Regions from separate parts of the Pseudomonas phenolilytica genome, predicted to be linked through region 2. Evidence: predicted binding sites of a transcription regulator. Region 2 holds the regulator's gene; the other holds the start of a gene.
The links. Region 2 encodes sigma-54, which starts transcription at its own class of promoters, with help from an activator protein. Its sites were predicted from a motif close to ANTGGCATNNANNTTGCTNT; they were not measured.
Positions count from the first base shown of each region.

Region 1: the regulator sigma-54 is predicted to act here: its motif matches at 6,500-6,519, upstream of fliD (flagellar filament capping protein FliD).

Region 1 covers NZ_CP058908.1:1,180,404-1,189,220, forward strand. Annotated here, with positions in the region: gene fliE (flagellar hook-basal body complex protein FliE) at 1-268, shown strand, start outside; gene fliF (flagellar basal-body MS-ring/collar protein FliF) at 289-1,965, shown strand; gene HU825_RS05655 (FliG C-terminal domain-containing protein) at 1,937-3,004, shown strand; gene fliH (flagellar assembly protein FliH) at 3,006-3,704, shown strand; gene fliI (flagellar protein export ATPase FliI) at 3,706-5,040, shown strand; gene HU825_RS05670 (flagellar FliJ family protein) at 5,037-5,462, shown strand; gene flgM (flagellar biosynthesis anti-sigma factor FlgM) at 5,562-5,837, shown strand; gene HU825_RS05680 (flagella synthesis protein FlgN) at 5,834-6,274, shown strand; gene fliD (flagellar filament capping protein FliD) at 6,545-7,810, shown strand; gene fliS (flagellar export chaperone FliS) at 7,807-8,202, shown strand; gene HU825_RS05695 (hypothetical protein) at 8,186-8,509, shown strand; gene HU825_RS05700 (flagellar hook-length control protein FliK) at 8,506-8,817, shown strand, end outside.
Region 2 covers NZ_CP058908.1:1,918,363-1,927,179, forward strand. Annotated here, with positions in the region: gene rapZ (RNase adapter RapZ) at 1-33, opposite strand, end outside; gene ptsN (PTS IIA-like nitrogen regulatory protein PtsN) at 34-498, opposite strand; gene hpf (ribosome hibernation-promoting factor, HPF/YfiA family) at 507-815, opposite strand; gene HU825_RS09180 (RNA polymerase factor sigma-54) at 890-2,395, opposite strand; gene lptB (LPS export ABC transporter ATP-binding protein) at 2,548-3,273, opposite strand; gene lptA (lipopolysaccharide transport periplasmic protein LptA) at 3,273-3,818, opposite strand; gene lptC (LPS export ABC transporter periplasmic protein LptC) at 3,805-4,377, opposite strand; gene kdsC (3-deoxy-manno-octulosonate-8-phosphatase KdsC) at 4,386-4,910, opposite strand; gene HU825_RS09205 (KpsF/GutQ family sugar-phosphate isomerase) at 4,910-5,884, opposite strand; gene HU825_RS09210 (ATP-binding cassette domain-containing protein) at 6,144-6,959, shown strand; gene mlaE (lipid asymmetry maintenance ABC transporter permease subunit MlaE) at 6,952-7,749, shown strand; gene mlaD (outer membrane lipid asymmetry maintenance protein MlaD) at 7,749-8,207, shown strand; gene HU825_RS09225 (MlaC/ttg2D family ABC transporter substrate-binding protein) at 8,220-8,817, shown strand, end outside.

The DNA.
Region 1 (8,817 bases), 740 kb from region 2:
GGCAGAGGCCGCCGACGGCCAGCCGATCCGCCCGGCGAGCGGGCCGGCCGCTGGCATCGGCGGCTCGTTCGAGGCCGCCCTGCGTTCGGTGGATGCCGAACAGCACCAGGCCAGCGCGGCGATGGCGGCGGTCGACAGTGGCAAGAGTGACGATCTGGTCGGCGCGATGATCGACAGCCAGAAGGCCAGCGTGTCGTTTTCCGCGTTGCTGCAGGTGCGCAACAAACTGACCACGGCGTTCGACGACGTCATGCGGATGCCGCTGTAAGCGGCCCAGAGAGCTGAGACGTGCTGCAGACAATCAAAAGCAAGTTGCCCGCCGGCGGGCTGAGACCCGATCCGCGCATCACCCTCGCCGGCATGGCGGTGGTCGCCGCGGCGCTGGCCGTGGCGGTGGTGTTCTACCTCTGGCGTGACAGCGGTTCGTTCCGCGCGCTGCACGGCGCCGGCGAGTCGTTCCCCGCCGCCGAGGTGATGCAGGTGCTCGATGCCGAGGCCCTGCAGTACCGCATCCACCCGCAGAGCGGGCAGATCCTGGTGCGCGAGGACCAGCTGGCGCAGGCGCGCATGCTGCTCTCGGCCAAGGGCGTGAAGGTCAGCCAACCGGCCGGCTATGAACTGTTCGATCAGGAAGAGCCGCTGGGCACCAGTCAGTTCGTCCAGGACGTGCGCCTCAAGCGCAGCCTGGAAGGCGAGCTGGCGCGCACGGTGATGGCACTCAAGGGCGTGCAGCATGCGCGGGTGCATCTGGCGCAGGAGGAGAACAGCTCCTTCGTGATCAGCAAGCGGGCGCCGACCAAGGCCTCGGTGATGCTGCAGCTGGATGCCGGTTACAAGCTCAGCAGCGATCAGGTCGCTGCCATCGTCAATCTGGTGGCCAACAGCGTGCCCAACCTCAAGCCGGAAGATGTCGGCGTGGTCGACCAGTACGGTGCGCTGCTGTCGCGCGGGCTCAACGTCGGCGGCGGTCCGGCGCAGAACTGGCGCGCCGTGGAGGATTACCAGCAGCAGGCGGTGGCCAACATCGAGCAGGTGCTGGCGCCGGTGCTGGGCAGCGGCAACTACCGCATCAGCGTGGCGGCGGACATCGACTTCAGCCAGAAGGAGGAAACCCTCCAGGCTTTCGGCGATGCGCCGCGTCTGCGTCGCGAGGTGCTGAGCAACGAGAGCGCGCTGGATCAGCTGGCCCTCGGCGTGCCCGGCTCGCTGAGCAACCGCCCGGTCGGCCCGCCGCAAGAAGGCGAGGAGCCCGCAGCGGCGGACAAGCAGACCAAGGGCGCCACCTCGCTGCGCGAGGAATCTACCCGCCAGCTCGACTATGACCAGAGCGTGATCCATGTGAAGCACGCCGGTTTCGCCCTGCGTCAGCAGAGCGTGGCGGTGGTGCTCAATGCCGCCGCCGCGCCGGAAGGTGGCTGGAGCGAGGCAGCGCGTGCCGAGCTGGAAGCCATGGTGCGCAGCGCGGTGGGCTTCCAGCAGGCGCGTGGCGACCTGCTGACCCTCAGCGTGCTGCCCTTCGCGGCGGTCGAGAATCCTGCCGAAACGCTGCCCTGGTGGGAGAACAGCCAGGTGCATGCGCTGGCCAAGGTCGGCGTCGCCGGGCTGATCGCCCTGCTGCTGTTGCTGATCGTGGTTCGCCCGGCGGTGCGCAACCTGACTCAGCGCGACGGTGCGCAGCTGCCGCAGGCGGAGCCGCCGGAAGGCACGCTGGCCCCGGCCGGTGTCGCCGCGGCGCTGGAAAGCGAGGTGCGGCCGGCGCTGGTCAGCCCGCGCCAGACTGACGGCCCGCACATCTTCGGCGAACTCAACCCGCTTTCGGAAATCCGTCTGCCGGCGCCGGGCTCGGGCCTGGAGTTGCAGATCGAGCATTTGCAGATGCTCGCCAAGAACGATCCCGAGCGCGTCTCGGAAGTCATCAAGCATTGGATAGGGCGCAATGAAAGAGACCTCAACCCAGCCGGCTGATCAGGACACCGCGTCCGCCAAGGAGATCAAGCCGCGCCCGCTGCAGCTGCGTTCGGTCAGTTCGCTCGACCAGGCGGCGATCCTCATGCTGAGCATGGGTGACGAGATATCCGCCGGCATCCTGCGCAACTTCTCGCGCGAGGAGATCATCAGCATCAGCCAGGCGATGGCGCGACTGTCCAACGTCAAGCAGCCGATGGTCTCCGACGTGATCAGCCGCTTCTTCGACGATTACAAGGAGCAGAGCAGCATCAAGGGCGCCTCGCGCAGCTACCTGGCCGGCATGCTCGGCAAGGCGCTGGGCGGCGACATCACCCGCTCGCTGCTGGACTCCATCTATGGCGAGGAAATCCGCGCCAAGATGGCCAAGATGGAATGGCTCGATCCCAAGCAATTCGCCGCGCTGATCGCCAAGGAGCACGCGCAGATGCAGGCGGTGTTCCTCGCCTTCCTGCCGCCGGGCATGGCCACCGAGGTGCTCGAATGCATGCCGGCCGAGCGCCAGGACGAACTGCTCTACCGCATCGCCAACCTCTCGGAGGTCAACAGCGACGTGATCGCCGAGCTGGAGCAGCTGATCGACCGCAGCCTGCGCGTGCTCAGCACCCAGGGCTCGCAGGTGCGCGGGGTGAAGCAGGCGGCCGACATCATGAACCGCTTCAAGGGCAACCGCGACCAGATGTTCGAGCTGCTGCGCGCGCACAACGAGGAGCTGGTCGGCAAGATCGAGGATGAGATGTACGACTTCTTCATCCTCTCGCGACAGAACCAGGACGTGCTGCAGACCCTGCTGGAAGTGATTCCGCTGGAAGAATGGGTGGTCGCGCTGAAGGGTGCCGAGCCGGCGCTGGTGCGGGCGATCCAGGGCGCGATGCCCAAGCGTCAGGCGCAGCAGATGGAATCGATCAACCGCCGCCAGGGCCCGGTGCCGCTGTCGCGCGTCGAGCAGGTGCGCAAGGACATCATGGCGGTGGTCCGCGAGATGTCCGCCGATGGCGAGCTGCAGGTGCAGCTGTTCCGCGAACAGACGGTGGAATGAGATGACGGTCAAGGTGGTCAAGGGCGCGGGCCGCAGCTGGCGGCCGTTCCGGTTCCCGCCACGGGTCAAGGCCCCGGCGCAGCTCGCCGAGGGTCTGGCCGGCGATCCGGCGGCGCTGCAACGCGCGGTGGCCGAAGGTTTTCAGGAAGGCATCGACAAGGGCTACCGCGAGGGCCTCGAGCAGGGCCGCGAGGCGGGGCATCGCGAGGGCTTCGAGCGCGGCGTCGAGGATGGCCGCAGCATCGGCCGCGAAGAGGGGCGCCAGCAGGGGCGTCAGGCCTTCGAGACTGCTGCGCGGCCGCTGGACGGGTTGATCGAGATGTTTGAGCACTTCCAGCGCGATTACCAGCAGGCACGCCGCGAAGAGTTGCTGGAGCTGGTGCAAAAGGTTGCCAAGCAGGTGATCCGCTGCGAGCTGACCCTGCACCCCACGCAGTTGCTGACCCTCGCCGAGGAAGCGCTGAATGCCATGCCCGGCGACCAGGACGACGTGCGCATTCACCTCAACCCGGAGGAGTGCGCGCGCATTCGCGAGCTGGCCCCGGAGCGCGCCGCCGCCTGGCGCCTGGTGCCGGACGACAAGCTGGCGCTCGGCGAATGCCGCGTGCTGACCGCCCAGGCCGAAGCCGATATCGGTTGCCAGCAGCGCCTGGATTCATGCATGGACACCCTCGCCGAACACATGCGGGACTCGGCCTGAGATGTCCCTGCGCGAGAGCTTCCGGCTCGACGAGGCGCTGCGCTCGCTGGACAAGGTGCAGCTGGCCAAGGTCAGCGGCCGCCTGGTGCGCGTCTCCGGCATGCTGCTGGAAAGCCTCGGCTGCCAGCGCATGACCGGCCAGCGCTGCTATGTCGAACTGGCCGACGGCGCCATGCTCGAAGCGCAGGTGGTGGGCTTCAACCGCGATATCACCTACCTGATGCCGTTCAAGAAACCGATGGGCCTGAGTGCCGGCTCGCGGGTCTTCCCGGCACCCGACGAGGCGATGCTGCACATCGACGAATCCTGGCTCGGGCGGGTGGTCAACGGCCTCGGTGAGCCGCTGGACGAACTGGGCAAGCTCGGCGGCTGCGATCCGCTGCCGACTGAGCTGCCCTCGGTCAATCCGCTCAAACGCCGGCCGGTGGAGGCGCCGCTGGACGTCGGCGTGCGCGCGATCAACGCCCTGCTGACCCTCGGCAAGGGCCAGCGCGTCGGCCTGTTCGCCGGTTCCGGCGTCGGCAAGAGCGTGCTGCTGGGCATGATCACCCGGCAGACCAAGGCCGATGTGGTGGTGGTCGGCCTGATCGGCGAGCGCGGCCGCGAGGTACAGGAATTCATCCTGCATGCGCTGGGCGAGGAGGGCCTGAAAAAGGCCGTGGTGGTGGTGGCGCCGGCCAACGAATCGCCGCTGATGCGCCTCAAGGCCACCGAGCTGTGCCACAGCATCGCTGCCTATTTCCGCGACCAGGGCCATGACGTGCTGCTGCTGGTCGACTCGCTGACCCGCTACGCCATGGCCCAGCGCGAGATCGCCCTGGCCCTCGGCGAGCCTCCGGCGACCAAGGGCTATCCGCCGTCGGTGTTCGGCATGCTGCCGGAACTGGTGGAAAGCGCCGGCAATGGCGCCGATGGCAGTGGCAGCCTCAGCGCGATCTACACCGTGCTCGCCGAGGGCGACGACCAGCAGGACCCGATCGTCGACTGCGCGCGGGCGATTCTCGACGGCCACATCGTGCTGTCGCGCCGCCTGGCCGAGGCCGGTCACTACCCGGCGATCGACGTCGGCGCCTCGGTCAGCCGCTGCATGAGCCAGGTCGGCCAGCCGGCGCATCTGGGCGCGGCGCGGCAGCTCAAGGAGCTGTACAGCACCTTCGAGAAGATCCGCGAACTGATCCCGTTGGGCGGCTACACCCCGGGCATGGACCCCAAGACCGATCGCGCGGTACAGCTGGCACCGACCATCGAACGCTTCCTGCGCCAGGAGGTGGGCGAGGCCGCCGAACTGGAGCTGAGCATCGTCACCTTGCAGAACATCATCGGGAAGCCGCGATGAAACAGCAGATCGAAACGCTGTCGCGCCTGGCCAGCCTGCGCGGCAACCGCGTGCGGCAGATGCTCGGCCAGGTGCAGTACCAGCAGAACCTCTGCCAGCGCTATCGCAACAACATCACCGGGCTGAGCCGCCTGTGCGGTTTCTCGGTGCCGATGAACACGCCGCTGCAGCGCGACAACCAGCAGCGCTACAAGGCCACGCTGTACAAGATGGTCGAGCTGCAGCGCCGCGAACTGGCGGTGGCCGAGCAGGCGCTGGCGCGCATCCAGGGCGAGCTGTTGCAGGCCATGCGTAGCGAGAAGGTGGTGGCGCAGGTGATCGACAACAAGATGCAGCAATGGCAACAGCAGCTCGCGCAGCAGGAGCAGAAGATCCAGGACGGGCTGGCGGCGCAGGCCTGGTGGCGCAACCAGGCGGGATGAGCGACTGCCGCGCTGGCGGCGACTGTGTGAAAATCGCGTTTAAGTTTTGCGCCAGGGCGGTCGCCTGATTGGCTGTAACCACCGAGTTGGAAAGAAATCATGGAAATCAGCCGGCACTTCAAGCCCGCCCTCAGCGTCCCCGGCGAAACCGCCACCGCCCGCCAGGCGGCACCCGCGCCCGTCGCGCCGCCTGCGGCCCGCCAGGCCGAGAGCCTGCCGCTGGAGCAGATGCACGAAGCCCTGCGCGCCATGCCGGAGGTCGATCTGGAGCGCGTCGCCGCACTCAAGCAGGCCCTGCAGCGCGGTGAGCTGTCCAGCGACCCGGCCGAGCTGGCCAGCAGCATGCTCGCCTACCACCGCGGGAACGATGCGTGAGCCAGCGCGACAGGCTGCTGCAGATCGTCGACGCCGACCTGCAGCAGGACTGTGGTGACTACCTCGCCCTGCGCGACCTGATGCAGGCGCTTTACAGCTTCCTGCTCGAACGCGACAGCGTTGAGATCGAGCGGATCAATCGCCAGATCAGTCGCCACGTCGACAACCTCGGCGGACGTGCCCAGCGCCGCGGCAAGATACTCGCCGCCTTCCGCCTGAGCGACGATGGCGCCGGCATGCAGCGCCTGCTGGAAAGCTACCCCGAGGTGCGCCGCGCGGTGCTGCAGCAGTTCTGGCAGCAGCTCGGCCGGCTGGCGGCCGAATGTCAGCAGCTCAACGAGCGCAACGGCAAACTATTGGCGATGCACCACGAGATCCTCGAACAGCTGCTCGCCAGCCAGCAGCCGACCCACCTGTACAGCCCTCAGGCGTACTGAGCGCCGCCGGCCCTGTCTGAATCCATCACGTCGCCAGCGCCAGCACGGCGCGGCCGTGATCGCGCCCGCTTAAGTAACCCCCTTCCTGCGCCGCCCTTGTAAAGAGATGTTCCGTCGTCGATGCGGGCGGAAACGGCGTTTCCCCGTTTCCGCATCCACTGCCCGGGCGGAAGCGTTTTTTCTGCATGCGCCAAGCGAAAGTCTTTGTAAATCAATGCTTTGAGACTTGGCACTCAATTTGCTCAATAGATTTGGGGAAGGGGATCGGCAATGGCGATGGATTCGAATTACGTAAAGCAGATGTCGACGCAGTTGGCCACCTACGAGGTGCAGTCCTCGCTGGACCGGCTCAACCGCAACGAGGCGAACTACAAGACCCAGCGTGACGCGCTGAGCAAGCTGCGCACCTCGCTGACCACGTTCAAGTCGGCACTGACCAAACTCAACAGCAGCACCTCGAGCATGCTGGTCAACAGCGCGTCCTACAGTCAGGACGGCTACGCCACGGCCACCGTCGGCACTACCGCGCAGCCCGGCAGCTACCAGTTCTACGTCGAGCAGCTGGCCAGCAAGCAGCAGGTCGCCGTGCAGGGCCTGACCGAGGGCAGCCTCAGCGGCACCCTGACCCTGAATGCACAGACCTTCGACCTGAGCAGCTACGCGACGCTCGACGAGGCGGCCAAGGCCGTCAACGACGCCGGCCTCGGCGTGCAGGCGACGCTGGTGCGCAGCAACGGCCAGGTCAACCTGGTGCTCACCGGTGAAGAGAGCGGCGCGGCCAACGCCTTCACCTTCGGGCTGACCGGTGGCGCCACCAGCACCACGCTGTCCACCGCACAGGATGCGCGCATCCGCATGGGTGGCAGTTTCGGCAGCGGCGGCATCGAGCTGACCAGCGCCAGCAATACCTTCGACAACGTCATCGACGGCGTCAGCCTCACCGTCAGCAAGGTGCACAACGCCAGCGATGCCGCGCTGACCCTGACCGTCGGCCAGGACAAATCGGCGACCAAGGCCCAGGCGCAGAGCTTCATCGACGCCTTCAACACCCTGATGAGCAGCCTCGACGGCCTTACCGCCAGCGGCAGCGAAAGCAGCGAGCGCGGCCCGCTGGCCGGCGATGCCAGTGTGCGCTCCATCGAGGGTCGCTTGAACGCCCTGCTGCGTACCGATTTCGGCGGCGTCAGCCTGATCGACTTCGGCATCAGTTCCGACCGCAACGGCAAGCTGACCCTCGACGCCACCCGCTTCGAGGCTGCCGTCGCCGCCAAGCCGGAGGCCTTCGAGGCGCTGTTCACCGGCAAGGACCAGATGCTCGACAGCATCGACAAGACCGTCGCCAGCTTCACCAGCAGCGCCAACGGCATGCTGAAGAACCGCATGGAGACGCTGGACCTGAACCTGCGCCGCATCGACGACCAGTTCGACAAGCTGCAGCAGCGCTACGACAGCTACTACTCCCGCTACCTCAAGCAGTTCACCACGATGATGCAGACCATGCAGTCGATGGAGCAGACCTCAGGAATGTTCGGATGACCTATCTCCCCAACGACAGTTACGACAGCTACCGCGCGGTGGACCTGGAGGCCCGTGCGGCCGCCGCGTCCCCCTACGAGCTGGTGCTGGTGCTGATGGACGGACTGCTCGACGAGCTGGCCCGCGCCCGCGGCCACATCGAGCACAAGCGCTACCAGCAGAAGGGTGCGTCGCTGGAAAAATGCATGAACATCCTCAACGGCCTCAACGGCGCGCTCGACGAAGAGAACGGCGGCGAGGTGGTGCAGGGCCTGGCGCGACTCTACGAGTACTGCATCTACCGCCTCTCCGATGTCAGCGTGACGCTGTCGCTGGAAGGGCTGGATGAAGTGACCAATCTGCTCGGCATCCTGCGCGAAGGCTGGGAGGGCGTCAGTGCCGCTCGCAAGTGATGCCCAGCGCCTGCAGCAGCTGCACGCGCAGCTGGATCAGGCCCTGCAGCGCGGGGACTGGCAGGCGATCGCCACGGTGGACGCTGCCATCGCCCAATGCCTGCGCGCGTTGGCCGAGAGCGAGCAGCTTGACCCGGCCACCCTCGCCGCCCGCGCAGCGCTCAAGCAGCTGCACGACCAGGCGCGGGTCGCCTGCGCCGAGGAGTGCGAACGCCTACGCCAGCTGCTGGTGAACCACCTGGAGTACGCCGAAGGACTGGCGGCCTATCAGCGCGTCGAGCTGTTCCACACCGGAGAGGCTCGATGATTCAGTCGATGTCCGCCCCGCAGACGCCCGGCCAGCCGGCGCCGCGTGCCGCGCAGCCAATCGGCGCCATGGTGGTAGCGGCCGCAGCGCCGGTGCTGGATGGCCACGCGGCAACTGGCGAACAGCCCGGGGTCTTTGGCGCGCAGATGGCACGCGCCGCCGATGCCGAGCAGCTGCCACCCGTGGACCTGCCGGCGTTGCCGTTCGGCGCGCTGCCGGTGGCAACGACGGATGAAGCCACGTCAGGGCTGCCCGCGCGCGAAGCCGCTTCCGCCACCGAGGAAACTTCCCTGGAGTTGACTGCCGAG
Region 2 (8,817 bases):
TCCGGAGCGGCCGCTGACGATGATCAGGCGCATCTACTGGCCGTTTTGCACATCGACCACAACCTGATAAAGGTCGTCGTTGGTGGGGGCCTGGCGCAGGCGTTGGCGGACGTCTTCGCGGTCGAGCATGCTGGCAATCTGGCGCAGCAGTTCGAGATGTTCATCCGTCGCCGCTTGCGGTACCAGCAAAACGAACAACAGATCGACCGGCGCACCATCGATGGCGTCGAAGTCCACCGGTGCCTCCAGGCGCAGCACAGCGCTGAGCGGCGAATTGCAGCCCGCCATGCGGCAGTGCGGAATGGCGATGCCATTGCCGAAACCGGTGGAACCGAGTTTTTCGCGGGCGATCAGGCTTTCGAAGATCGCCTGAGCATCGAGGTCGGGCAGGTCCTGCGCGATCACCTTGGCGATCTGCTCGAGGACGCGTTTCTTGCTGCCGCCTGGGACGTTCACCAGGGAACGCCCAGGGGTCAGGATGGATTCCAGTCGGATCATGATGCGAGTCAGCGAGCCACTACGCCCTGGGTGTGGTCGAGCTGCTTTTCCTTGTGCTTGATCAGCTGGCGATCGAGCTTGTCGACCAGCAGATCGATGGCGGCATACATATCTTCGTGCTCGGCATTGGCCACCACTTCGCGGCCGGCGATGTGCAGCGTGCCCTCGGCCTTCTGCTTGAGCTTTTCGACCTGCAGGATCACCTGGATGCTGATGATGCGATCGAAGTGGCGGGACAGCCGCTCGAATTTCTCCTCGACATAGCTACGCAGGGCGTCAGTCACTTCCAGATGAAGACCGCTGATGTTGATTTGCATACTGCTTCTCCTAATTGCCTGCTGCGAAGGTGGCCGGTACAGAACCTGCCGCCGAAACATTCAACCTGGCCGCACTATAGCCGCTTGCGCTCGCTTGAGGGAGCGATACCAAGCGATTCACGGTATTTGGCGATGGTACGACGGGCAACCTGGATGCCCTGTGCCTCCAGTAAACCAGCGATCTTACTGTCGCTCAATGGCTTTTTGGGGTTTTCCGCAGCGACCAACTTCTTGATGATCGCGCGGATAGCGGTGGAGGAGCACTCGCCGCCTTCGGCCGTACTGACGTGGCTGGAGAAGAAGTATTTCAGCTCATAAATACCCCGTGGCGTGTGCATGTATTTCTGCGTGGTCACGCGCGAGATGGTCGATTCGTGCATGCCTACCGCCTCGGCGATGTCGTGTAGCACAAGGGGCTTCATCGCTTCGTCGCCGTGTTCGAGAAAGCCACGCTGATGCTCGACGATCTGCGTGGCGACCTTCATCAGCGTCTCGTTGCGGCTCAGCAGGCTCTTGATGAACCAGCGCGCTTCCTGCAGCTGGTTGCGCATGAAGGTGTTGTCGGCGCTGGAGTCGGCGCGCTTGACGAAGCCGGCGTATTGCGCGTTGACCCGCAGGCGCGGCATGGCGTCCTGGTTCAACTCCACCAGCCAGCGATCGTTGTGCTTGCGCACAATCACATCTGGCACCACATATTCTGGCTCGCTGGCCTCGATTTGCGAGCCGGGGCGCGGGTTGAGGCTCTGTACCAGCTCGATCACCTGGCGTAGCTCATCTTCCTTGAGCTTCATCCTGCGCATCAGCAGGCTGTAGTCGCGATTACCCAGAACATCCAGGTAATCGCTCACCAGTTGCTTGGCCTGCTCCAGCCAGGCGGTCTGTTCGGGCAGCTGGCGCAGTTGCAGCAGCAGGCATTCGCTCAGGTTGCGGGCGCCGATGCCGGCGGGTTCGAACTGCTGGATACGGTGGAGCACCACTTCAATCTCGTCGAGTTCGACCTCGAGCTCGGGGTCCAGCGACTCGAGCACCTCTTCCAGGCTTTCTTCCAGATAGCCTTGGTCATTGATGCAGTCGATGAGGGTCGTGGCGATCAGGCGGTCGGTATCGCTCATTGGCGCCAGGTTGAGTTGCCAGAGCAGGTGGCTTTGCAGGCTGACGCCGCTTGAGGTGCGGGTGGTGAAATCCCAATCGTCATCGTCACTGCTCGGCAGGCTGCTGGCGCTGGTCTGGTAGATGTCTTCCCAGGCCGTGTCGACGGGCAGTTCGCTAGGAATGCGCTCGCCCCAGTCGCCTTCTTCCAGGTGGTCGGCGTTATGTGCGGGTTCTTCGTAACGATTGTCGCTGCTTGTCTGGCTGGCAGAGGAGCCTTCGCCGTTCTGGTCGGCGGCTTCGGCCATGGGATCGGCGTGGCTGAAGTCATCGCCGTCCTCCTCGCGCTCGAGCATCGGGTTGGAATCCAGGGCTTCCTGGATTTCCTGCTGCAGATCCAGCGTAGAAAGCTGCAGCAGTCGTATGGCTTGTTGCAGCTGCGGCGTCATCGTCAGCTGCTGGCCCATCTTCAGGACTAGCGATGGTTTCATGGCAGAGGACTTCGAACCTTATGTGCCGGCGCAACCGCGCCTATTCCCAATAGGCGCCAGGCGCCGAATGAAAGCAAATTATATGCCTGCCAGCGAAGCCTTTGCCTAGGCCAGAACTGTTGGATTACGCAAAAAACCGACGTGCCGACCGCTCACAGGCGGAACTCGTGGCCCAGGTAGACTTCTTTGACCAACTGATTGGCCAGGATGGTTTCGGCGTCGCCCTCGGCTATCAGCTGGCCGTCGTTGACGATGTAGGCCGTTTCGCAGATATCCAGTGTTTCGCGAACATTATGGTCGGTGATCAGAACGCCGATACCTTTGGCCTTGAGGTGTTGGATGATCTGCTTGATATCGCCCACGGAGATCGGATCGACGCCAGCGAAAGGTTCGTCCAGCAGGATGAACTTGGGCGCTGTGGCCAGGGCGCGGGCGATTTCTACCCGGCGTCGTTCGCCGCCGGACAGGCTCATGCCAAGGCTGTCGCGAATATGACTGATGTGAAACTCCTGCAACAGCGCTTCGAGCGCCTGTTGTCGACCGGCGCGATCGAGGTCCTTGCGCGTCTCCAGGATCGCCATGATGTTGTCCGCCACCGAGAGTTTACGGAAGATCGACGCTTCCTGTGGCAGGTAGCCGATACCGGCGCGGGCGCGGCCATGCATCGGCAGGTGGGTGACGTCCTGCTGGTCGATCAGCACGCGCCCCTGATCGGCGCCCACGAGACCGACGATCATGTAGAAGCAGGTAGTCTTGCCGGCACCATTGGGGCCGAGCAGGCCGACGATCTGCCCGCTCTCGATCGACAGGCTGACGTCGCGCACGACCTGGCGACTCTTGTAGCTCTTGGCGAGGTGCTGCGCTTTGAGAACGGCCATTACTGCGCCTGCTCCGCCGGCTGCTCTTTCTTGCGTGGCTGGATGACCATGTCGATGCGCGGCTGCGGCGTGGTCACCGCGGTATTGGTGGCACGCCCGGCGTTGACGATCTGCCGCTGGGTGTCATAGACGATCTTCTCGCCCTCGAAGGTATTGCCTTCCTGCACCACTTTGGCTTGGTCGATCAGCACGATGCGCTCGTTCGCTGCGAAGTACTGGATGGTCAGGCCGTAAGCCTTGACGATCTCTTTGTCTACTGCCGGCTTCTGCTCGTAATAGGCAGGCTTGCCGATGGAGGTGAAGACCTCGACATCGCCATTGCCGTCCTGGGTAATAGTTACGGTGTCACCGGTGATCTTCATCGTGCCCTGGGTGATCACCACGTCGCCGCGATAGACCGCGACGCCCTGCTGGTCGTCCAGTTCGGCCGTGTCGGCCTGAACGCGGATCGGCTGGTTGCGATCTTCTGGCAGTGCCGAGGCAGTGGTACCAAGCAACAATGCGCTCAAACCGAGCAGGAGGGGGAGGGTCTTAACGCAGCTCATGCTTGCCTCTTACATTGGACAGCAGGTGCATCCTGCCATCATCCAGATACGCTTTCATTCCCGTGGCCGTCGTGACGCCGTTGGCGGCCTCGATTCTAACGGCTTGCCGGGTTTCGGCATAATCCTTCTCCGGCCACACCGTCATCCGGCTGGTGGTGAGAATGGTGGGGCGGCCCTTGGCGTCGGTACGCTCGACGCGCACCTGGTCGATCAGTTCGACTTCGCTGCCGCCAGCGGCAACTTCGCCGCGCTCGCTGCGAACATGCCAGGGCAGTTCGGTGCCGCGGTAGGCATACAGGTCGGGGCGTGTCAGCAGGCTGACATCGTTGGCTTTGAGGTGCTCCATCTTGTCCGCGGTCAGCTCATAGTGGCGCTTGCCATCCGGTTGGAACTGTACGGTGCGGGCGTTGAGCACGTAGAAATCGATCGGCGATTCCGCCGGGGCGGCCGCTGCCGGCTGCTGCATGAAGCTCTCCGGGCGGATGTTCCAGTAGCCGACCGCCACCAGTAGGGCGGCAATCAGCATCAGCAGGGCGGGAAAGCGCAGTTTGCGAAGCATCGGAACCTCTACAGGTAGGCCGATTGAGCGGCCGCCAGGTTGCCCTGGGCGTGCAGAATCAGCTCGCAGAATTCGCGGGCCGCACCCTCGCCGCCGCGCGCTCGGGTGACGCCGTGGGCATGCTGGCGCACGAAGGCATCGGCGCTGGCCACGGCCATGCCCAGGCCGACCCGGCGGATAACCGGCAGGTCGGGCAGATCGTCGCCCAGATAGGCGACTTCAGCGTAGCTCAGTCCCAGTTCGTCCAGCAGCTCGTCGAGCACCACCAGCTTGTCCTCGCGCCCCTGATAGAGATGCTGGATGCCGAGGTTCTGAGCGCGGCGCTCGACCACGGGAGTCTTGCGGCCACTGATGATGGCGGTGCGCACGCCGGAATTGATCAGCATCTTGATGCCGTGGCCGTCCAGTGTGTTGAACGTCTTGAATTCGCTGCCGTCAGTGAGAAAGTACAGGCGGCCGTCGGTCAGTACGCCATCGACGTCGAAGATCGCCAGGCGGATGTCGCGAGCGCGCTGCAGCAGATCCTGGTGCATCACATCACTCCCGCACGTAGCAGGTCGTGCATGTTCAGCGCGCCGATCGGCAGCCCTGTGGCGTCGATCACCACCAGCGAGTTGATCTTGTGATCCTCCATGATCTTCAGCGCTTCGGCAGCCAGCATGTCGGCATTGGCTGTCTTGCCGCGGGCCGTCATGACATCGTCGATGAGTGACTGGCGCACGTCGATCCCCTTGTCGAGGGTGCGGCGCAGGTCGCCGTCGGTGAAGATTCCCGCGAGGCGTCCATCGTGCTCCACCACAACGGTCATGCCCAGCCCTTTGCGAGTCATTTCCAGCAGGGCGTCGCGCAGCGAGGTGCCGCGCTGGACTTTGGGCAGACGCTCGCCGGTGTGCATCACGTGCTCGACCTTGAGCAGCAGGCGGCGGCCGAGTGCGCCTCCCGGATGTGAAAATGCGAAATCCTCGGCGGTGAAGCCGCGCGCTTCGAGCAGCGCGATGGCAAGTGCGTCGCCGAGTACCAGGCTGACGGTGGTCGAGGACGTGGGGGCAAGATTGAGCGGGCAGGCTTCCACGGCCACGCTGGCGTCGAGATTGACTGCCGCGGCCTTGGCCAGTATTGACTCGGGATTGCCGGTCATGCTGATCAGATTGAGCCCAAGGCGTTTGATCAGTGGCAGTAGGGTGACGATCTCGCTGGTGGTGCCGGAGTTGGACAGCGCCAGTACTACGTCGTCGCGGGTGATCATGCCCATGTCGCCGTGGCTGGCTTCGGCCGGGTGCACGAAGAATGCCGGGGTGCCGGTGCTCGCCAGAGTCGCGGCGATCTTGCGGCCGATGTGACCGGACTTGCCCATGCCCACGACTACCACGCGTCCCTTACAGGCAAGGATCAGCTCGCAGGCATGCACGAAGCGTTCGTCGATGCGGCTGCGAAGCTGTTCGACGGCTTCGGTTTCCAGCTGGATGGTGCGTTGCGCGGTGTCTATCAGTTGGCTGCTCTGACTCATCGTGGGCGAGGTCGGTCGATTAAAAGGGCGGGATTATAGCGCCAATCGAGCGCGCGCTGATGAGAAAAATGCCCATGCACAGATCGCGATTGCAGCGTCGGAGGGTGGGCAAAGTCTGCGCTGACATCTCCGGAAACTCCGGTCGGTTGGGTCGCTGTGAGGGCGGTGCTATAGTGCGCCGCCGAAAACGGTCATGGCAGAAAGTATCCCGCAGCGGTCGGGAGCCGTCTGTTTCGCAGACTGCATGCAAGGAGACCAGATGAGCGCCTGCAATGACTTCGCCGTCGAGCTGAAGGGAGTGACCTTCATGCGTGGTGAGCGAAGTATCTTCGACAACATCGATATTGCCATTCCTCGCGGCAAGGTCACTGCGATCATGGGGCCGTCCGGCTGCGGCAAGACGACCCTGCTGCGCCTGATAGCCGCCCAGCTGATGCCGCATCGTGGCGAGATCTGGGTGGCCGGCAACAACCTGCCGAGTCTTTCGCGTAGCGAACTGTTCGACATGCGCAAGCAGATGGGCGTGCTGTTCCAGAGCGGTGCGTTGTTCACCGATCTCGATGTGTTCGAGAACGTCGCGTTCCCGCTGCGGGTGCACACCCGGCTGCCGGAGGAGATGATCCGCGATATCGTGCTGATGAAGTTGCAGGCGGTTGGCCTGCGCGGCGCCGTCGAGCTGATGCCCGACGAGCTCTCCGGCGGGATGAAGCGTCGCGTGGCGCTGGCGCGGGCTATCGCGCTGGATCCGCAGATTCTCATGTACGACGAGCCGTTCGCCGGTCAGGATCCGATCGCGATGGGCGTTCTGGTGCGGTTGATCCGACTGCTCAACGATGCCCTCGGAATCACCAGTATCGTCGTGTCCCACGATCTCGCGGAGACCGCATCGATCGCCGACTACATCTATGTGGTCGGCGACGGTCAGGTGCTTGGCCAGGGCGTGCCGGCAGAGTTGATGGAGTCTAACAATCCGCGCATCCGGCAGTTTATGACTGGGTCGGCCGACGGCCCGGTTCCGTTTCATTTTCCTGCGCCGGCCTATGCTGACGATCTGTTGGGAGGCGCCGATGCGTAAGCGTTCGCTGTTGGACAGGATCGCCCTGCTCGGTCGCGCGGGGCTCGATGTGCTCGCGGCACTGGGGCGCTCGACGATCTTTCTGGTCCACGCGCTGTTCGGCCGTAGCGGGCTACGCAACGGCCTGGCGCTGCTGATCAGGCAGCTCTACTCGGTGGGTGTGTTGTCGCTGGCGATCATCGTCGTGTCTGGCATCTTCATCGGCATGGTTCTGGCGCTGCAGGGCTACAACATCCTCAGTAGTTACGGCTCGGAACAGGCGGTCGGCCAGATGGTCGCTCTGACCCTGCTGCGCGAGCTTGGGCCGGTGGTTACGGCCCTGCTGTTCGCGGGTCGTGCGGGCTCGGCGCTGGCGGCCGAGATCGGCAACATGAAGTCCACCGAACAGTTGTCGAGCCTGGAGATGATCGGGGTCGATCCGCTCAAGTACATCATCGCACCGCGCTTGTGGGCAGGCTTCATCTCGTTGCCGCTGCTGACGCTGATCTTCAATGTGGTCGGCATCTGGGGTGGGGCAATGGTTGCCGTTGATTGGCTCGGTGTTTATGAGGGGTCGTACTGGGTCAACATGCAGAACAGTGTCGACTTCCGCTCGGATGTGCTCAACGGCGTGATCAAAAGCCTGGTGTTCGCGCTAGTAGTGACCTGGATCGCGGTGTTTCAGGGCTATGACTGCGAGCCGACCTCCGAAGGGATCAGCCGGGCCACGACGCGTACCGTGGTATACGCCTCGTTGGCGGTGCTGGGCCTCGATTTCATTCTGACCGCGTTGATGTTTGGAGATTTCTGATGCGTATCCGCTCACTGGAAATGGGTGTCGGCCTGTTTCTGCTTGCCGGTCTGCTGGCGCTGTTGCTGTTGTCGCTGCGGGTCAGCGGGTTGAGTGTCGGTAATGCCGATACCTACAAGGTGTATGCCTTTTTCGACAATATTGCCGGTTTGACGGTCAGATCCAAGGTGACCATGGCCGGCGTGACCATTGGCAAGGTCACTGCCATCGATTTGGATCGCGATAGCTTCACTGGTCGCGTGACGATGGAAATACAGCAGGATGTCGACATGCTGCCGGTCGATTCCACCGCCTCGATCCTTACCGCCGGGCTGCTCGGCGAGAAGTACATCGGCATCAGTGTTGGCGGTGACGAGGAAGCGCTTGGTGATGGCGACACGATCAGCGACACCCAGTCTTCGCTTGTGCTCGAAGACCTGATCGGCAAGTTCCTGCTCAACTCGGTTAACAAGGAATAAGGAGTGCTTCGAATGATGACTGCCCTGCGTCGCGGGCTGCTGGTTCTGCTGGCCGTACTGCCGCTGTTTGCCCAGGCGGCGGTGAGCCCGCACCAGCTGATTCAGCAGACCACCGATCGGCTGCTGGCCGATCTGAAAGCCAACAAGGAGCAGTACCGCAGCGATCCTTCGGCGTTCTACGATGCGCTGAACGGCATTCTCGGGCCGGTCGTGGATGCCGAAGGCATTTCGCGCAGCATCATGACTGTCAAATACTCGCGCAGCGCTACACCCGAGCAGATGGCGCGCTTTCAAGAAAACTTCAAACGCAGCCTGATGCAGTTCTACGGCAATGCCCTGCTCGAATACAACAACCAGCAGATCCGCGTTTTGCCGCCGACCGGCAAACAGGACGGCAAGCGTACCAGCGTCGGCATGGAAGTGGTCGGGCGCCAGGGCGAGGTCTACCCGGTTTCCTACACGATGGTTAACGACGGCGAATGGCGTGTGCGCAACGTGATCATCAACGGCATCAACATTGGCAAGCTGTTCCGCGACCAGTTCGCTGACTCGATGCAGAAGAATGGTGGCGATCTGGACAAGACCATCGATGGTTGGGCCGAGGTCGTGG